Regions from separate parts of the Lysinibacillus sp. NPDC095746 genome, predicted to be linked through region 1. Evidence: riboswitches for the same ligand, from Rfam matches in the RefSeq annotation. Region 1 holds a riboswitch; each other region holds the start of a gene.
What was found. Region 1 has a riboswitch for S-adenosylmethionine ahead of ACIQ7N_RS17215 (bifunctional homocysteine S-methyltransferase/methylenetetrahydrofolate reductase). Riboswitches for the same ligand answer to the same signal wherever they lie in the genome.

Region 1 (6,306 bases):
GCTAGTTGCTCCCGGGAAATCGCCTACCTTTGTCGGATCTCCAGTAACCGCTAAAACATCATGAATTCCTAGTGCATTTAATCCCATTAAATGTGATTGAAGACCAATTAAATTTCGATCTCGGCATGTTATATGGGTTAACGGGCGTACCCCGTGCGTTTCTTTCAGTAAGGCACCCATTGCGACATTACTAATCCTTGGAGAAGCAAGTGAATTATCTGCCATCATGACTACATCCGCGCCCGCCTCATATATTTTCTTTGCCCCTTTAATAAAGCCTTCTATTTCTAAATGTCTTGGTGTATCTAACTCCACAATAACCGAGCGTTCACGTTTTACTTTTTCATGTAATGGCTCATAATTTGCTGGCTCTGCCTCACGAACAATCTCTATTTTTTCTGGCTTTGTATACTTTTCTTCAACCGGGGATAACTCCTCTAAGTACTTTTTCGCTGCAGCAATATGCTTTGGTGTCGTACCACAACAGCCACCAATTAAACGCACCCCTTGATCACGAAGCTCTACAGCTGCTCGACCAAAATAATCAGCCTCCGACTCATAAACGACACGCCCATCCTCTAAATCAAGAAGAGAGGCGTTCGGATACGCTGACATAAATGCCTGCTCAGGAAGCTCTACCCCTTCAAATGCTTGGATAGTATGGTGAGGACCTAAACGACAGTTAACACCTACGATATCAGCACCTAACGCTTCAAGTTCATGTAAGGCGTGATTTAAGCTCATTCCATTTTGTAATACTCCGGGTTCGTGCATAGAAACTTGAGCGATAATCGGTAATGTGGTTTTAGCTCGTAGCATTGATAAAGTCGCTGTTAGCTCTTCAAAATCATAATAGGTTTCAAGTAAAAGGCCATCTGGATTTCCTGCAAGTAAAACCGTTGCCTGCTCATCTATAGTTGCTAAGATTTCCTCTAACGTTGCATCACTTTTTCGAATACCACGGATTCCCCCAATAGTACCCAACACAAATTGCCCACCATCCGCTGCTGCACGTTTTGCAATCGTTATAGCAGCTTCATTATATTGCTGTACACGAGATTCTAATCCATAGCGGGCTAATTTTATGGCATTAGCTCCGTAAGTGTTCGTCTGAATAATATCGGCACCAGCAGCTATATATTCTCTATGAATCTTTTCAATTAATTCCGGTCTCTGTACATTCATTTCCTCATGACAGTACTCCAAGCCATAGCCGTATAAAACTGTACCAATTGCACCATCTGCTGTAAGAACATGCGTTTTTAACCTTTCAAGCAATCCCATAAAACTAACCTCTCTTTCTTTTTCTATCAATTATGCCTCGGCATAATTCGTTCTGAATCGGCTTTGTGCTTAGGCCTGCACGCTGCAGGTTAGTTAGCGTACTATCCGCTAAGAACTCCTTGCCGATTCCGTGACATCCGCCGAAGGCTTTAGGTCAACACGAAGTTGGTCACTCAGTCGTTGCCACAGGACGTGGCGTTCTTAGACTGAGTTCCTCTATTTCGACTGATGTTTGGACATCAGCCGAAAAAAAGTTAAAATAAAAAAGCCTTCTTTCACAAAAAAAGAAGGCTTTTACGTTTCGTAATTGTTTTCCTTCTCATCTTCGACACACGGTCTTCTGGATTTAGCACCTGACAATAAGTTGGTTGCTGAAGCTTCATAGGGCCAGTCCCTCTGCTTCTCTTGATAAGAATTTAGTATGAATTTTTTAAATAATTAAAAGAATCATATCGTTTACGAACGATTGAGTCAAGACTATTTCACTGAACAAAGGATAATTTTTACGAAATTCATAAAATTTTGATTTATATTAAACAATTACGATAGTTTTTCTACAAGTTCCTCACCAATTTTTTTACCATTTTGAATACACGCACCTATGCCTACTCCAAAATAAGAGCATCCTGCTATTGATAAATTTGGATAGTTTTTCTCGAGCTCTTGTAAGAGACCTTGCAACGCTTCACGATGTGCCAAGTCGTACTTCGGCATCTGGTCGATCCATTTCGTCACGTTAATAACAGTTGGTTTTTCTTCAATTCCTAAGCTTTTTCTTACGTCCTCTAGAGCTACAACCGCTAATTCTTCATCTGACATCATACGCAATTTCTCATACTCGGGGTTAATGCTCTTATAAAAAAGTCGTACAAGTAATTTTCCTTCTGCTGAAGTGTGTTTCCACTTGCGGCTTGTCCACGTTGCTGCATTACAGATAACATCCGAATTATGTGACACAATATAGCCTGTTCCATCTGCAGGTAATCTATTATCGGGAACATCAAATCCTAAATAAATCGTAATGGCGGATGCAGTATTAAATTGTTCAAAATAGCCGTTCAAAGAGTCATCCTGTAATAAGCTTTGTACCGCTTCATTAGGCAGTGCCAATACAACATGATTTGCTTCAATCATTTTACCGTTTGCTAACGTAACTGCGTATAGATTCTCCTGCTTTTTAACACTAGTAGTAGCAATCCCTTTTATAATTTCTACATCCGTTAATGTTTCTTCAAGTCGATCAATTAGTGACGATAAACCATTTTTAAATGAAATAAATTTTTTATTGGCGGCTTTCACAAATTGTTCCCTGTTTGCATCGAAACCTTTAATAATACTACCGTAATCGTTTTTGTAATCGATTAAATACGGTAAAGTAGAAGCAATTGAAAGTTGATTTAAATCTCCAGAATATACACCTGCAAGTACCGGTGCTATTTGGTTTTGAACAAGCTCTTCACCTAAATAATACGTTAAAAATTCCCCAATCGAGCTTTCCTTTGTAAACCTTTCATTCGGCATTGTTAAATCCTTTAACGCTTCTTTTTTACCTTCCTCTGATACAAGCGTGCTTTCCTCGAGAGATTGTAAGCTCATAGGGATACCGAATGTTGAGTCTGTTGGAATGGCATGTAGCTCATTATTTGTGTAAATATACGAAATACCTGTTTCGTTATAGACTAGATTTTGTGCAAAATTCAGTTCCTCTACTAACTCCATGACACCTTTATGACGCGCTACAATAGAATCTGCTCCAGTTTCCATGATGAATCCTTGTTCATATGAAGAGTGCAGCTTGCCACCAAGGTATGTATTTTTTTCAACAAGCACAAGTTTTACATCTAAGTTTTTCTCCTGAACTTGGCGTTGTAAATAATGCATCGTACACAATCCCGTAATTCCGCCACCTAATACAACAACTGTTTTCATATTAACCGCCCCTATTTTTTGTTCTTTATTTAGTATAAACTTTTTTTATCGAAAATTACGTTAAACCCTTTACAAATTTAGCAAAAATGGAGCTATCCAGCACATTGGACAGCTCCATTTTTTCATCATATATTCGCTAGAGGCTTTTACCTTCATTACGGAAATTATCTATTAACCGTTAATATAGTGTTATTTGTGCCCTAATGTATGTATCAACAATTTTCTCTTCATTCATTTAAATTTTGTGCAAAGCTAGCTAATTTTCCAGCTGAATTTTCCACTTCGTTAAAGGCAATACCTAATTCACTTAGTACTTCTGCTATTGCCTGTACTTCTTTTTCCATCCGACCATTTTGGTCTTTCGCCTCGGTCATAGCTTCTAATATGTTAGTAAATTGGCCTTCCGTTTGAACCATATTTTCCTCACCAGAGGCTACCTCTTCTTGAATATTACTAAGCGAATGAACAAGTTTATCTGTCCGTTCATTCGTTTTATGTAGTAACGTTGCTACCGATGTGACAGATTCCTTTGTTTGAATCGATAGTTTTCTCACTTCATCTGCAACAACACTAAAGCCTTTACCCGCTTCTCCAGCACGAGCAGCTTCTATTGCGGCATTTAAAGCTAACAAGTTCGTTTGATTAGCAATATTTGTCACAACATTCATAATCGATTCCATTTCCTTTGACATATCTGTCAACTGTGCAATATTTTCCGCTATATCATCAAGTGAGCAAATAATAGTATTCATATTTTGCGATTGACTCTTTAAACGTTCACGCCCTTCTAATGCCTGACTCTCAGCCATAGTCGACACTTGAAGTGATTTTTTCGCTAGTTGTTTAATTTCCTCTGATTGTCCACTTAAGCGATGAAATGAATTGTTCGTTTCTTGAGATATTGTGGCAAGACATTCCGAAGACTTTACGATTTCTTGCTCTATCGCTTCTTTTCTACGTTCTATTTTTTCATGAAGTTGCTCAATTGTGTGCTCAAACGCCTCTAAAACCAATTGTTGCTCAAAATTGGAAATTTTCGAGATAGCTCGAATTGTATTAAGCTGATCTATTGGATGAACAACATGTTCTTCAACCAAGTCAATAAATGACGCAGTTAAATCTTGAAACGCACAAATATACCATTGTGTTTTAAGGCCAATATGGACATGCACTTTAGCAATTTTTATGCGTCTTTGATAAAATTCATTATCAATCTTACCATTAAACATTTCAATAATATGACGTCGTAATGTAATTTTCAGCTTCTCCACAGAACTATGTCTATTAATAATATCTACTAAACTATGTTCAGTTCCAATCATTTCATAAAATCGATGAACAATATTATCAATATTGGCTTCTACAAAAGGTTGAAAGGCTTTTAAATATTGTAAATCCTTCTTTGTCAATTTAAGCAAATCAATTTGCCTTTTTATTGATTGGCAATTCACTATATCCATTTTCACCGTGTAGTGCTTTAAATCTAACGCCGTTGTCTTTCTCTCTTTTTGAAAAATCACACATTTACCCTCTTTCATGCCGTGTACTTTTGAAAAGCTGAGAAAAATCTAATTTCGTCTACCAAAAATATAAAAGATCAGGAAGATTCATCCCCAACTTTTGGTGATAAGCCATCACATTACTTATGACGCTGATTTCTGCTACGGGCTACCATCAGCTAAAAATAGCAATCTTATGACTAGCTATTACTACTAACTACTCTTTCAGAATCACTCATATACATTATACATTTTATAAATAGCTGTCAATTTTCGGATATACATTTTTTCCCTTAAATTATATAAAAAGTCCCTGTTATCTAAAGCAATAAAAAAGCTACCACAATACTTTTGGGTAGCCAATTTACATCATCTCTATTTTTTTATCCTTATTTTTTCCTCGTTTTAGTTTGAAGTAATTACCTCTTTGTTATATTAATATTTTTACAATCATTCGTTCATAGTGATATAAACCTATAAAATACCCATAAATAAGAACTTAAGACCTATACAGAAAACGTTCATAATAAATTCTAAATACCTATTATTTTTTAATGAAAAATACTTATTTTCCTTTCAACTCTTGCAGTAAAATTGCAGCCTCCTCACTTCCTGCTTCTGCTGCAAGTCCATACCACTTAATAGCCTCTTTAATATTTCTAGCTATTCCTTCACCTTTATTGTAAATGTGCCCTAATTGTAATTTAGCTTCCAGATCTCCTTGAAGAGCGGCCTGTTTAAACCAATGAATACCCTTTTCAATATTACGTATACCTGTTAACCCTTGGCTCCAAATAAAGCCCAAATCATAAAAGGCATCGACGTGATATTGCTCTGCAGCTTTTTCATACCAAAATAATCCACGGTTCACATCTTTAGGTTGCCCTAACCGTCCCTCTAAATAGATTCCTCCAAGCCTGTATTGCGCTTCGACATAGCCTGCTTCAGCAGATCTTCTATAGTAGCTACATGCTTGCTCCTCATTTTTGTCGATTCCTAATCCCTGCTCGTAAATAATTCCGAGGGTAAACATAGCCTCTGCCACACCTTGTTGTGCAGCGAAGTCGAACCACTTCTTCGCAAGTACCAAGTTTTCTGGTACTCCCTCACCGTTAAAATACATATCTGCTAAATTATTCGCAGCATCTGGATGCCCTTGCTTTGCTGCAGCCTCATACAATATAAACGCTCTATTATAGTTCTCTTGAACACCTAGACCTTCAAAATAAAAATTACCAAGTGCATATTGTGCATCGGCATTTCCTTGTGACGCTGCTAACTCAAACCACTTTATTGATTTTTCTGGTCGGAAATATTCGCCGTCAATTGCGCTATAATATTCGCCAAGCTGAAATTGTGCATCTGTATCCTGTTCCTCAATGGCATCTTTGTATAAGTCAATAATTTCCTCATGATCTAGATCTTCTTCATCAAACGCCTCAACCTGTTCATTTTGGTGAATAAAATACCATTCCAATATATCAAGTACATCATCAACAACTTCATTGCAATTGGATAACCTCTCCAGAGAAGAAATTTGCCAAATAAATATATAGATAGGGAGTGGAATTGCATCACGCAGTAAATCATCATA
Region 2 (6,306 bases), on a different contig from region 1:
GCGATTGCCCACATCCAAAAAACAGCACCAGGTCCCCCCATCCCGATTGCTGTAGCAGTACCGGCAATATTACCTGTACCTACTCGACCAGATAATGCAATAGACATCGCTTGGAAAGAGGAAATCCCCTTATCCGATTTTTCGCCTTTAAACATTAAAACAAACATATCTTTAATGTGTCTTACTTGTAGGAACCGTGTAATGATTGAAAAGAAGAGCCCAATTAACAAAATGCCATAAATAAACCATGGTCCCCATAAAATCTCATTAATTTTCCCAACAATTGTTTCCATCTTACCCCTCCAATTTGAAAAGCATCACTTTAAGTCATTATAGTATTACACTTTTCTGAAAATTACAACATTATATTTAAGAAACAAAAAGTTAGTAATTTTTCTAGTTAATTGGAGAGGAAATTCACTATTCAATTATATAGCCAATTCTTCGCAGAGCATTATTAATAAAATCTCGTATATAAACAAAAATCTCGTCACGCTCTACTTCATGAAATAGATTATGATAACAGTTTGTCCATTCTTTGAATTGAAACTCTGTAAATTCCATCTGATAAAGCCAATTTCTTGTTTGTTTAGTTTCAGTAATATTATCTTTTTCAGCTGTCATAACTAACATCGGCCTATTTGGGAATTCAGCCTTAGGCAATAACACTAAATTGCGCATCATTTGTTGTAGCTCGCGATACCATTTCACTGAAACAACGGATGAAAAAGGAACTTCATCCTTCATCTCATCTCTACCTTCTATACTGCGCGTTAATGATTCTAATGTAATTTCATGGGTCAGTTTCACATTGGCAGTCAAGGCACTTAAACTAGTTAAAGCATTTGAGAGTTTACCTGGCAATAGCTTTAAATGAAGCCATGGTGAAGTTAAAATAATTCCTGCGCATTCATATTTTCGTTTTTGCATGGTATGTAGTAATAGAGTCGCGCCAAGCCCATGTCCTATTAAAAAGACAGGTAAATTATACGAAAATGCATTCTCGATTAAATTTTTTGTATATTTGTTGTATTCTTTAAAATCTTCGTCGTGAATTTTTGAATATCCTACATTTACTCCATGATTAGGTAAATCCCCCATGACTATGTGGAAGCCTTCCAATCTAAGTTTTTCTATAAGCCATGCATACCAACGGTGATTTTCATATGCACCATGAAGAATAGCAACCACAGCCTTTGCTTGTCCATCAGCTTCCCATTTCCACATTTCACATAGTCCTCCTAAAAAAATAATTACACAATGATTATATCGGAATATCTAGATCATTTTAATTTTATATTTCCATCATGTTGCGTATTTGATACGATAATATTACATCATAGAAAGAAAAGAGGCGATACTCATGATCTATCCATTTAAAGGTAAAAGACCCAATATCGATCCTTCTGTTTTCATTGCTGATTATGCAACAGTTACTGGCGACGTTACAATAGGTGCTGAAACAACCATTTGGTTTAACACAGTTATTCGAGGAGATGTATCACCAACAATTATAGGAAAAAGAGTTAGTATTCAAGACCTCTGTTGCTTACATCAAAGCCCCAAATATCCACTCATTATTGAAGATGAAGTAACAGTAGGACATCAAGTAACTTTACATAGCTGTACGATTCGAAAAAAAGCCTTAATAGGTATGGGCTCTATAGTATTAGACGGAGCGGAGATTGGAGAGGGTGCATTCATTGGGGCGGGTAGTCTAGTTCCTCCAGGTAAAGTAATTCCTCCAAATAGCTTAGCACTTGGCCGTCCTGCAAAGGTTGTAAGAGAATTAAATGATGAAGATAAAGAAGATATGGAACGCATCATACGTGAATATGTAGAAAAGGGGCAATACTATAAATCTCTTCAACCAAAAAATTAATATAACTAAATCAAAGCAGTTCCACGTTTTCTTGGGTAACCGAACCCTCCATGATTATGATTAGGAGCTTATTTTTTTCGTTAAAAAACAGTGAAAGGGGCTATAAGAATATTGAGCCCCTTTCTGTAATAGTATTTTTAAATATTTTCCAAACACTTCATTGCTTTAGCTAAATAGTTTATAAACCTGCTTTTTCTTTTAATGCGTCAGCTTTGTCTGTTTGTTCCCAAGGTACATTTAAATCTGTACGACCGAAGTGACCATATGCGGCAGTTTGCTTATAAATAGGACGACGAAGGTTAAGCATTTTAATAATCCCCGCTGGGCGTAGATCAAATAGCTCGCGTACCCATTTTACAATTTCACTTTCCGTAACTTTTCCTGTTCCAAATGTATCAACAGCAATAGATACAGGTTGAGCAACACCAATCGCATAAGCTAGTTGTACTTCAGCTCGATCAGCTAAACCAGCAGCTACGATATTTTTCGCCACATAGCGTGCTGCATATGCCGCTGAACGGTCTACCTTAGTTGCGTCCTTACCTGAGAAAGCACCTCCACCATGACGTGCATAGCCACCGTATGTATCAACGATGATTTTACGTCCAGTTAAACCAGCATCCCCTTTAGGACCACCAATTACGAATCGGCCAGTTGGGTTAATGAAATATTTAGTATCGGCATCTAGTAATTCACTTGGAACAACTGGAGCAATAACGAATTCTTTTAAGTCTGCTTGAATTTGCTCAAGTGTAGCTTCTTCATCATGCTGTGTTGAAATTACAATCGTATCAACGCGTACTGGTACATTGTTTTCATCATATTCAACCGTTACTTGCGTTTTTCCATCTGGGCGTAAATATGCTAATTCACCAGATTTACGTACTTCCGTTAAACGACGAGCTAATTTATGCGCTAAACTAATTGGTAATGGCATAAGCTCTGGCGTTTCGTTACATGCATAACCGAACATTAAACCTTGGTCACCTGCACCAATTGCTTCAATGTCAGCGTCTGTCATAGAACCTTCACGCGCCTCTAATGCTTGGTCAACTCCTTGGGCAATATCAGGTGATTGCTCGCCAATCGCAACAAGTACTGCTAGGTTTTCAGCATCAAAGCCATACTTCCCACGTGTATAACCGATTTCTGCTACAGTATCACGAACGATACCTTTAATATCTACATAAGTAGAAGTAGTAATTTCTCCTGCTACTAACGCTAAGCCTGTTGTTACTGTTGTTTCACACGCTACACGCGCGTTTGGATCTTCTGCTAAAATAGCATCTAAAATGGCATCCGAGATTTGGTCACAAATTTTGTCTGGATGTCCCTCTGTTACACTCTCTGATGTAAACAGTCGACGGTTTGTCATTTGATTTTCCTCCTATTACTTTTACAAATAATATTTGCGAATTAATACGGTACTCATTACCCATGTCAAGTTCGCCCATAAGGATTGAACTCTCAAGCCGTTGTTGCTGTCGTTGCACTTTCGCACAGTAAACATTTGTTACAGTCACTACGCTTTCGCACAACTAAACAGCTGCTGCTTTTAACACGAGGATTTTCGAAAGATCCGTCATTATAATAAGGAAAGGACTGTATACTTACCTTTAATTCGTTTTTAACAATAAAAAAATCCTTTTCTCACGCTTACTTAACATGAGGAAAGGAATAATGACTTCGTAACCTTTCACTCTTATCGTTCAAGGGAGTTTCCCCTTGCATCAGATTGGCACCAGCGCATGTCGTGAAATAGTTCATGCAGGTTGCCGGGTTTCACAGGGCCTGACCCTCCACCAGCTCGGGATAAGAGTATCCGTTCAATATCTCATAATACGTAAATGGTCGAACATTGTCAAATATTTTTATCTTCTTCCAGCGAATGTCTGACGCTACGTTAGCATGCTTTCATGCGAAAACCATTTAAAGTCTCTGGACGAAATTATGCTGTGGCATAATTGAATGTATTCTTATAAAGAAAGTATGGGCTTTATGCAGCAAGGAATTTGGCTTATGCTGTAAATTAAAACAAAATAATCCCTACTCTCCACCTCACATCATGTGTTAACATATGTGTAACCCTTTACAGTACATTTTGTAGCAAAAGCAAGGCGTTAGCTACAGAACATGTGGTGGATGAATATGATTGAGCCCCTTTTTAGTCGAAGACACGCTCCAACTATAAAAACAAGCTAAAACTTCACATCCTGTGCGAACCCCATGTCAGCCAAGCTTCCAAACACAATTTTGCTGTGTCGAAAGTGAATGTGTGATCACTTATAAATAGGGTAAAAAGCATTATCAAAACGAATCAATTTACTTTTTGTCGTTTTCTTGAAAAGTAATAAAATCTGAAAAATAATTTCTGAATTAGTATAGATTATTTAAGCAATTGTGTTATACTATTTTTGAAATTAAGAAAATCTCCCTCAGACTCAAGGGAATACTATAAAAAAGGATGGTATTTAATCGATGAATTCAGTAGAAATTGCAAACGAACTGAAGGAATTATTAAACGGCGGTAACATTAATGTTCAACTTTCAGTACCACAATTAGCTGAAAAAGCAACATCTCGTGGTGAAGCTATGTTAACAGTAGATGGCGCAGTTCGTGCAGAAACTGGCAAATACACTGGTCGTTCACCTAAAGATAAATATACGGTAGAAGAAGAGAGCACAAAGGATAAAATTGACTGGGGAAAAGTTAACCGACCAATTTCTTCTGAAGTGTTCGATAACTTATATGTAAAAGTAGTAAAATATTTAAAAGAACGTGACGAATTATTCGTATTCAAAGGCTTTGCTGGTGCTGACAAAGATTCACAATTAAGCATCCAAGTAATCAATGAATACGCTTGGCACAATCTTTTCGCTCATCAATTATTTATCCGTCCAACTGCAGAAGAATTGGCTTCTCATGTTGCTGACTTCACAGTTATCTCAGCTCCTAACTTTAAAGCAGATCCTGCTATTGATGGTACTGCTTCTGAAACATTCATCATTGTATCACTTGAAAAGAAAATTATCCTAATCGGTGGTACTGAATACGCTGGTGAAATCAAAAAATCTATTTTCGGTATTATGAACTACTTGTTACCACAGCAAGGCATCCTTTCAATGCACTGCTCAGCAAACGTTGGTGAAGCTGGAGATGTTGCATTATTCTTCGGTTTATCTGGTACTGGTAAAACAACTTTATCAGCTGATCCTGACCGTAAGCTTATCGGTGACGATGAACACGGTTGGTCTGATAACGGTGTATTCAACATTGAGGGCGGTTGCTATGCAAAAACAATTAACCTTTCTGCTGAAAAAGAACCAGAAATCTACAACGCAATCCGCTTCGGTTCTGTTCTAGAAAACGTAGCTGTTGATCCAGAAACTCGAGTTTGTGACTATGATGATGGTTCATTAACAGAAAATACGCGTGTAGCTTATCCAATTCAATACATCGAAAATATTGTTGATCCATCTGTTGCAGGTCACCCAAAAACAATCATCTTCTTAACAGCTGATGCATTTGGTGTATTACCTCCAATCAGTAAATTAACAAAAGAGCAAGCAATGTACCACTTCCTAAGCGGTTTCACATCTAAACTTGCTGGTACAGAACGTGGTGTAACAGAGCCAGAACCAGTATTCTCTACTTGCTTCGGTTCTCCATTCCTTCCACTTCCAGCAACAGTTTATGCTGAAATGTTAGGTCAAAAAATTGACGAGCACGGTGCACAAGTATTCTTAGTGAACACTGGTTGGACTGGTGGCGAATATGGTACTGGTAGCCGAATGAAGCTTTCTTACACTCGTGCAATGGTACGTGCAGCCATTGATGGCAAATTAACTGCTGTTGAAACAATTAAAGATTCAGTATTCGGTTTAAACATTCCAACTTCTATTGAAGGTGTACCGACAGAAGTGCTAAATCCTCGTGATGCATGGGCAGACAAAGCTGCTTACGATAAAAAAGCTGCTGAACTTGCTGGTTTATTCAACGAAAACTTCAAGAAATTCTCAAATGTTTCTGAAGCTATCACTAAACTTGGCGGTCCATTAAAATAATTTACTAAGCAAAGGGAACGATTTCAGTCGTTCCCTTTTTTTATTTCCCTATTTTCTACTTTTCATATTAGTAACTTTGTGTATAATTCATAATAGTAGTTTTAGGGGGATAGTTATGAAAAAAAAATATAAAGTGATGATTACCGTTATCAGTCTGCTATTAGTATTGTTTGTTGTAGCCGGATTTTTTGCAGGGAATTATTTTTATAATTTTGCCTTAAATCCAAATACTGATAAATCAGATGTGTTTAATGCTCCGCACAATTCTATTGCTGTTAGTCCTAAGGATGCTAAAGAAAAAGAAGAGAGCGAGAAGTGGTTTAAAGACAATTACAAGGACTCTTATATACAGTCTTTCG
Region 3 (6,306 bases), on a different contig from region 1:
TTAAAGGCATCCTGTCCTGAAATATCATTATATGGATCTGCCTCTGCATAGCCTAAATTTTGCGCTTCTTTTAATGCAGTTTCGAACGACCAGCCTTGTGAACGCATTTTCGTTAAAATATAGTTGGATGTCCCATTTAAAACACCCTGAATACGACTAACATCATTGACAAGCAAAATGTTTTTCATCGTTTTAATAACTGGTACACCGCCAGCAGTCGTTGCCTCAAAGCCTACAAAAACACCGTTTGCTTTTGCAAGATCCTGTAGCTCCAAGCCTCGTTTTGCAAACATTACTTTATTAGCGGTGATGACATGACATTTATGTTCAACAGCGCGCTTTAAATAAGTAAATGCTGGCTCCTCATTGACAATCGCCTCAAAAACAACCTGCATACCTGGTTCAGCTAATACTTCATCCATACTAGTTGTCATTAAATGCGCTGTGCCTGGTACACGTTCACGGCTAGTATCAGTAACTAAAATTTTTGCTACTTCTAGCTCAATTCCTAATTTATTTTTAAGCTCTTCACGCTTGTCGTTTAATATATGGTAAATTCCTTGACCTACCGTTCCAAATCCTAATATAGCTGCCTTTATAGTTGCCATTGTTGTATTCCCTCCAACTTACATTCCGCAGTTTCATTAAATTTATTTCGTCTCAGCTTAATTCGTACATATTTTGAATTGTGCGCCGACTTTATAAAGCAGGTCAATTTGCCGTGTTTCTAACACTTCGTTTTCAAACAGATATTTAGGTTAAGTCATCTAACCTTCGCTACTCTGAACGAAAATAAAAAACCTTTGAAACACACACAAATTCAAATAATTCAAAATTCAACTTAAAGAAAATTGTAACGTAAATACTTACATTGCACAAGAAAAATCTTTCTAGGATGGACATTTGTTTTCTGTAGACGTGCAAAAGAAATCGTTTTCATCCCTTTTATTATATGATTTTTCACTTGAACTATAATGATGGAACAATTATTGACTGTTCTTTATCAATTATGCCTCGGCAATTGCGTCCGGAACCGGCTTTATGCTGGTACAAAGCCGATTCCATGACATCCGCCAGAGGCTTTAGACCAATATGATGTTCACTCAGTCGTTGTTGTTGTTGCTGTCGCTTTCGCATAGATAAATTGCCACAGGACATGGCGTCCTTTAGTTCAGCAAATGTCTTTTGTACCAAAAGCGTAGCGACAGGTTCAGATGTTTGCAAACCTACTGAAAAGAAACTTAACTACGCATTAATCTCACCAACTATAAATGTGAGAGACTTTTGTAACAGCGCTTCCGTTACAAATATATTTGTTGAAAGAAGTTAAAAAAACAAATGCCTTTCTTCTATTATATATGTATGTAAAGACATTCATAAAAATTGTTCTTTTGAATATATTAATAAAAATTTTTTCTGTATATTTTCATAAGTCTAATTTAAAAAGCTCATTCCCTGTAGCAGCAGAGAATGAGCTAAAAATATGAGGGATAATTAACTAGCGTTGGCTAGCAATTTATAACGATATTGTGTTAAAGCTTGTTGAACTAATCCTATTTCCTCCCGCGTAAAATTTGGTATTGCATACGTACGTTCAACTAATTGGAATGTACCGTATTTTAAATAATACTCTGTCGCAGGAAGAGGAATATGATTTGCTCCATAGCTTTCATAAGCTTCGAAAACTTCTTTTACTGTATAGCCTTCCTCTTTGACATAAACCATTTCATTAAAAGCAGAATGTCCAAAGTTCTCTTGCCATTTACGTTCAACTGACGCAAGTATGTTTTGAATGGACATGTTGTTCACAAACACATGACCTTCATTTAATTCATAAATAAGATAAGATGCAATGTTTTGCGCACTATACACATTTCCCATTTAAAACACTCCTTTATCATCAGTTTTGTAGCAATAGTAGCTACTGGCTGAGTAACTACTCCTCTTCATCTATTCAAAAGTGGGGGAGCACTTATGAAACTAAATTAGTTTAAGCATTAATTGAAAACATTGGTTCTAGGTTGGTAGCCCTTCGAACACTTTTCTTATTTCCTAGTATAAAACAAGGATTTAAGAAAGTCAATAATACTTATCAAGTTACTAGGTATTAAATTTCCAGCTTCTTCACCAAATGAGGCGAGCGGATGATGTAGCAACCTTTGACGCATGACCAAATGAGGCCTATCGAATGAGAAAATACGTCAACACTACAACAAAGTCCTTTTTATTAAGCTTCTACTTTTTGTTGTGAGGCTGTTACTTGTTCAATAGCTTGTTCTAAATCTTCAATGATGTCCTCTACTGCCTCTAAACCGATGGATAAGCGAATGAGCGACTCGGTTACGCCAGTTTGGATTAGCTCTTCAGCAGATAGTTGCTGATGTGTAGTAGATGCTGGATGAATAATTAATGATTTTGCATCCCCTACATTTGCTACGTGCGAGAATAATTTCACACTATCTATTAATTTACGCCCTGCTTCACGTCCACCTTTAATACCAAATGTAAGCACTGAACCGAAGCCATTTTTTAAATATTTTTTAGCTAAATCATGGGTAGGGAAATCTTCTAAGCCATTGTAATTTACATATTCCACAGATGGGTGGTTTCGTAAATATTCAGCTACCGCTAATGCATTTTCGTTGTGTTTAGGAATACGCAAATGAAGCGTTTCTAAACCTTGTAATAAATTAAATGCTGCATCTGCACTTAATGTTGGACCAAAGTCGCGTAGTAATTGCACACGCAATTTTGTGGCGAATGCTGCCTCTGCTGTGTCAATACCATAACGTAAACCATGATAAGAAGCATCTGGCTCAGTAAAACCTGGGAAACGGCCACGAGTCCAGTCAAACTTCCCTGCATCTACTACAACACCACCTAAAGTTGTTCCGTGGCCACCAATCCATTTTGTTGCGGAATGAACAACAATATCCGCACCGTAGTCAATTGGTGTAGAGCCATATGGTGAAGCAAATGTGCTATCAATAATTAATGGCAAGCCGTTTTCATGTGCTATATTTGCTACTGCTTCAATATCTAGTACCTTTAAACTTGGGTTACCGTAAATTTCAGCGAACACGGCCTTTGTTTTATCAGTAATAGCTGCTCGGAAATTTTCTGGATTTGTTTCGTCTACAAAAATCGTTTTAATACCGTAGTTTGGTAGTGTGTTGGCGAATAAATTATAAGTACCTCCGTATAAAGAGCTACCTGCAACGATTTCATCGCCTGCCCCTGCAAGATTTAAAATGGAAAATGCGATAGCTGCTGCACCAGATGAAAGTGCTACTGCTGCTGTACCGCCTTCTAATAAAGCGACGCGTTTTTCAAAAACATCTACAGTTGGGTTTGTAATTCGTGTGTAAATATTGCCCGCTTCCTCTAAGGCAAAAAGACGTTGCGCATGAGCAGTGTCTTTAAAAACGAAAGCCGTTGAGCGATATATCGGTACTGTTCGTGATCCTGTTACCGGGTCTGGCTCTTGGCCACCGTGTAACAGCAATGTTTCTGGTTTAAATTTTGTCATTGTATACCTCCAAATGGTTATTTTTTTACGATGGTACCGGAGATGAGGAGGATTTTTTAGTAGAAAACAAAAACCCTCTTCAGCTAAGAAGAGGGTTGCGGTTGCAAGTTTTCCTCCCCTTATCTGCCAGATCCAATAAGAATCTGTAGGAATTAGCACCTTAGCAAGTTCATCACTTACTGGTTGCCGGGCATCATAGGGCCTATCCCTCCGCCGCTCTTGATAAGAGTATGAGATTCAATTTCCATCGTTGTTACACAGTATAAACATAGACTTTTTCACTGTCAATACTAAAATTTTATTTTTTCTGAAACTTCCGTCTGCTTTTTTACGTAATACGAACGCATACACTATTTTGATATTTATAGTTTTTATCACAAAATGTGGGGTTGATTACAGTTCCGACTATGTGCTCTCCTAGGGGCGCCCAGTCTCACTCCAATCAACTTTAGGGCATTTGTTATACCAAACGTCATTCCTAACTTTTAGTGACGAGCCTATTTTATTTTGAAAGGAGAATTTTTATGATAAAAGCCGTTATTATTTTTCTTCTTGTTGGTTATTTGATTGGCTGTATTCACGGCTCTAAAGTTGCTCAGTTTTTATCTGGGGTAGATTTAAAAAAGACTGGTCATGGCAATGCAGGTGCCTCTAACGCAACACTTTCCCTCGGCTGGAAATACGGCATATTAGTTGCACTGATCGATATCGGCAAAGGCGTTGCGGCTATAATCTGTGCACATGCCTATTTAGCAGATATAACACAATTAACAGAAATACAAGTTTGGCTCTTTACTTATATTGCAGCTGCTGGTGTCATTCTAGGTCATAATTTCCCATTTTATATGGGCTTCAATGGCGGTAAAGGAACTGCTTCAATCATTGGGATATTACTTGCAATTGATTGGACAATTGGCTTATTTGCACTCATTTTATTTGTTATGTTATCTTTCGTAACGAACTATTTAATTGTCGGTGTACTTGAGTTTTATCTCGTTTTCTGTATAGCCACATATTTATGGATTCCTGGAACAGTCCCAACGATTATAGCCCTATTACTTTTTGGTATAGCCATCATTTTGCATATCGAAAATATTAAGCGCTTGCTGCTAGGAACTGAGCCTAAAGTGACTTCAGCATTCAAAAAGAAAAAATAATATCTTTTGGATATTTTTGTCTTTTCTATGACCATTAATTTTCTCGCAACTTCCCATTATCGCTATATATAGAGGGTATTTCACATACTAGTTTTTTTACAATAAATAGACAAATTAACTTTCTTCATAAAGCATTTTACTAGCCGATGTGAAAATTATAGTCATGTTTAAGAAAGGATGAAAAAGTATGTCTACTTCTGAACAAGCAAAACCAAAACGTAATTTGAAACCACTCTGGATTGGATTAGCCTTCGCTTCATTAATCATCATCACTTTTTTACCTAACAACGGCGATTTACCTATAGCCGGACAACGCGCTTTGGCTATTTTAGCTTTTGCGGTCATCCTTTGGGTTACAGAAGCAGTATCCTATCCCGTTAGCTCTGCTATGATTATTGCTCTCGTTACAATCTTATTAGGGTTAGCTCCATCAATGGAAGATTCAACGAGAGAGCTAGGCACTTCGGATGCATTAAAATTAGCATTAAGTGGATTTAGTAATTCAGCAGTAGCACTAGTAGCCGCAGCACTTTTCCTAGCGGCAGCCATGCAGATTACCAATTTACATAAAAGACTTGCGCTTTGGATCCTTTCACTCGTAGGGACAAAAACGAAAGCCATTGTATTCGGTGCTATTTTAGTATCTATTGCACTCGCATTCTTTGTCCCTTCTGCTACTGCACGTGCAGGCGCAGTTGTGCCAATACTACTTGGGATGGTAGCAGCATTTGGTTTACCACGTGATAGTCGACTTGCTGCTCTACTTGTCATTACCTCTGTGCAAGCTGTCTCTATTTGGAATATTGGTATAAAGACGGCAGCAGCTCAAAATATGGTCGCTTTAAACTTCATCAAAGAACAATTTGGTGTGGATATTTCTTGGGGTGCTTGGTTACTTTATGCAGCTCCCTTCTCAATCATCATGTCAGTCGCTCTATTTTTCATTATGATTACACTAATTAAGCCTGAAACAAGTAATATTGCCGGTGGTAGAGAAGTAATAAAAAAACAGCTTGCAGAACTTGGTCCGTTAAAGGCTCCTGAAATTCGATTAATCATAACATCAGTAGTTTTACTATTTCTCTGGGCTGCTGAGGGCAAACTTCACCCATTCGATACGACAACTGTCACAATCGTTGCAATCGCCATTTTATTAATGCCCAAAATCGGAGTCTATTCATGGAAGCAAGTTGAACCACATATTCCTTGGGGGACAATTATCGTCTTCGCTGTAGGAATTATGCTAGGCACTGTCTTGCTTAATACAAAAGGTGCATCGTGGTTATCTGATAAAGTATTCGGTTCACTTGGTTTAGATTCTATGCCAATTCTTGCAACAATCGCGCTTGTTACTTTATTTAATATTCTTATTCATTTAGGCTTTGCGAGTGCAACAAGCCTAGCATCTGCGCTTGTACCGGTATTCATCGTTTTAGCCTCAACATTAACAACTAATGTCGATCAGGTTGGTTTCGTTATCGTACAACAATTCGTTATTAGCTTCGGCTTCCTCTTACCTATTAGTGCACCGCAAAATATGCTTGCGTATGGGACAGGAGCCTTTACAACAAAAGATTTCTTAAAATCCGGGATTCCATTAACGATTATTGGATACATTCT

Region 2: linked by a shared signal. The riboswitch ahead of metK (methionine adenosyltransferase) and the one ahead of ACIQ7N_RS17215 (bifunctional homocysteine S-methyltransferase/methylenetetrahydrofolate reductase) in region 1 are both predicted to bind S-adenosylmethionine.
Region 3: linked by a shared signal. The riboswitch ahead of ACIQ7N_RS09055 (O-acetylhomoserine aminocarboxypropyltransferase/cysteine synthase family protein) and the one ahead of ACIQ7N_RS17215 (bifunctional homocysteine S-methyltransferase/methylenetetrahydrofolate reductase) in region 1 are both predicted to bind S-adenosylmethionine.

The regions. Positions count from the first base shown of each region.
Region 1 is NZ_JBIWGL010000024.1:32,983-39,288, forward strand. It holds gene ACIQ7N_RS17215 (bifunctional homocysteine S-methyltransferase/methylenetetrahydrofolate reductase) at 1-1,284, opposite strand, end outside; SAM riboswitch class I at 1,601-1,699, opposite strand; gene ACIQ7N_RS17220 (protoporphyrinogen oxidase) at 1,825-3,213, opposite strand; gene ACIQ7N_RS17225 (protoglobin domain-containing protein) at 3,441-4,733, opposite strand; gene ACIQ7N_RS17230 (tetratricopeptide repeat protein) at 5,278-6,306, opposite strand, start outside.
Region 2 is NZ_JBIWGL010000035.1:22,567-28,872, reverse strand. It holds gene ACIQ7N_RS20335 (alanine/glycine:cation symporter family protein) at 1-293, opposite strand, end outside; gene ACIQ7N_RS20330 (alpha/beta hydrolase) at 421-1,227, opposite strand; gene ACIQ7N_RS20325 (gamma carbonic anhydrase) at 1,364-1,882, shown strand; gene metK (methionine adenosyltransferase) at 2,061-3,257, opposite strand; SAM riboswitch class I at 3,582-3,701, opposite strand; gene pckA (phosphoenolpyruvate carboxykinase (ATP)) at 4,361-5,947, shown strand; gene ACIQ7N_RS20310 (alpha/beta hydrolase) at 6,063-6,306, shown strand, end outside.
Region 3 is NZ_JBIWGL010000009.1:99,355-105,660, reverse strand. It holds gene ACIQ7N_RS09065 (homoserine dehydrogenase) at 1-608, opposite strand, end outside; gene ACIQ7N_RS09060 (hypothetical protein) at 1,495-1,881, opposite strand; gene ACIQ7N_RS09055 (O-acetylhomoserine aminocarboxypropyltransferase/cysteine synthase family protein) at 2,228-3,529, opposite strand; SAM riboswitch class I at 3,646-3,758, opposite strand; gene ACIQ7N_RS09050 (glycerol-3-phosphate acyltransferase) at 4,054-4,686, shown strand; gene ACIQ7N_RS09045 (DASS family sodium-coupled anion symporter) at 4,874-6,306, shown strand, end outside.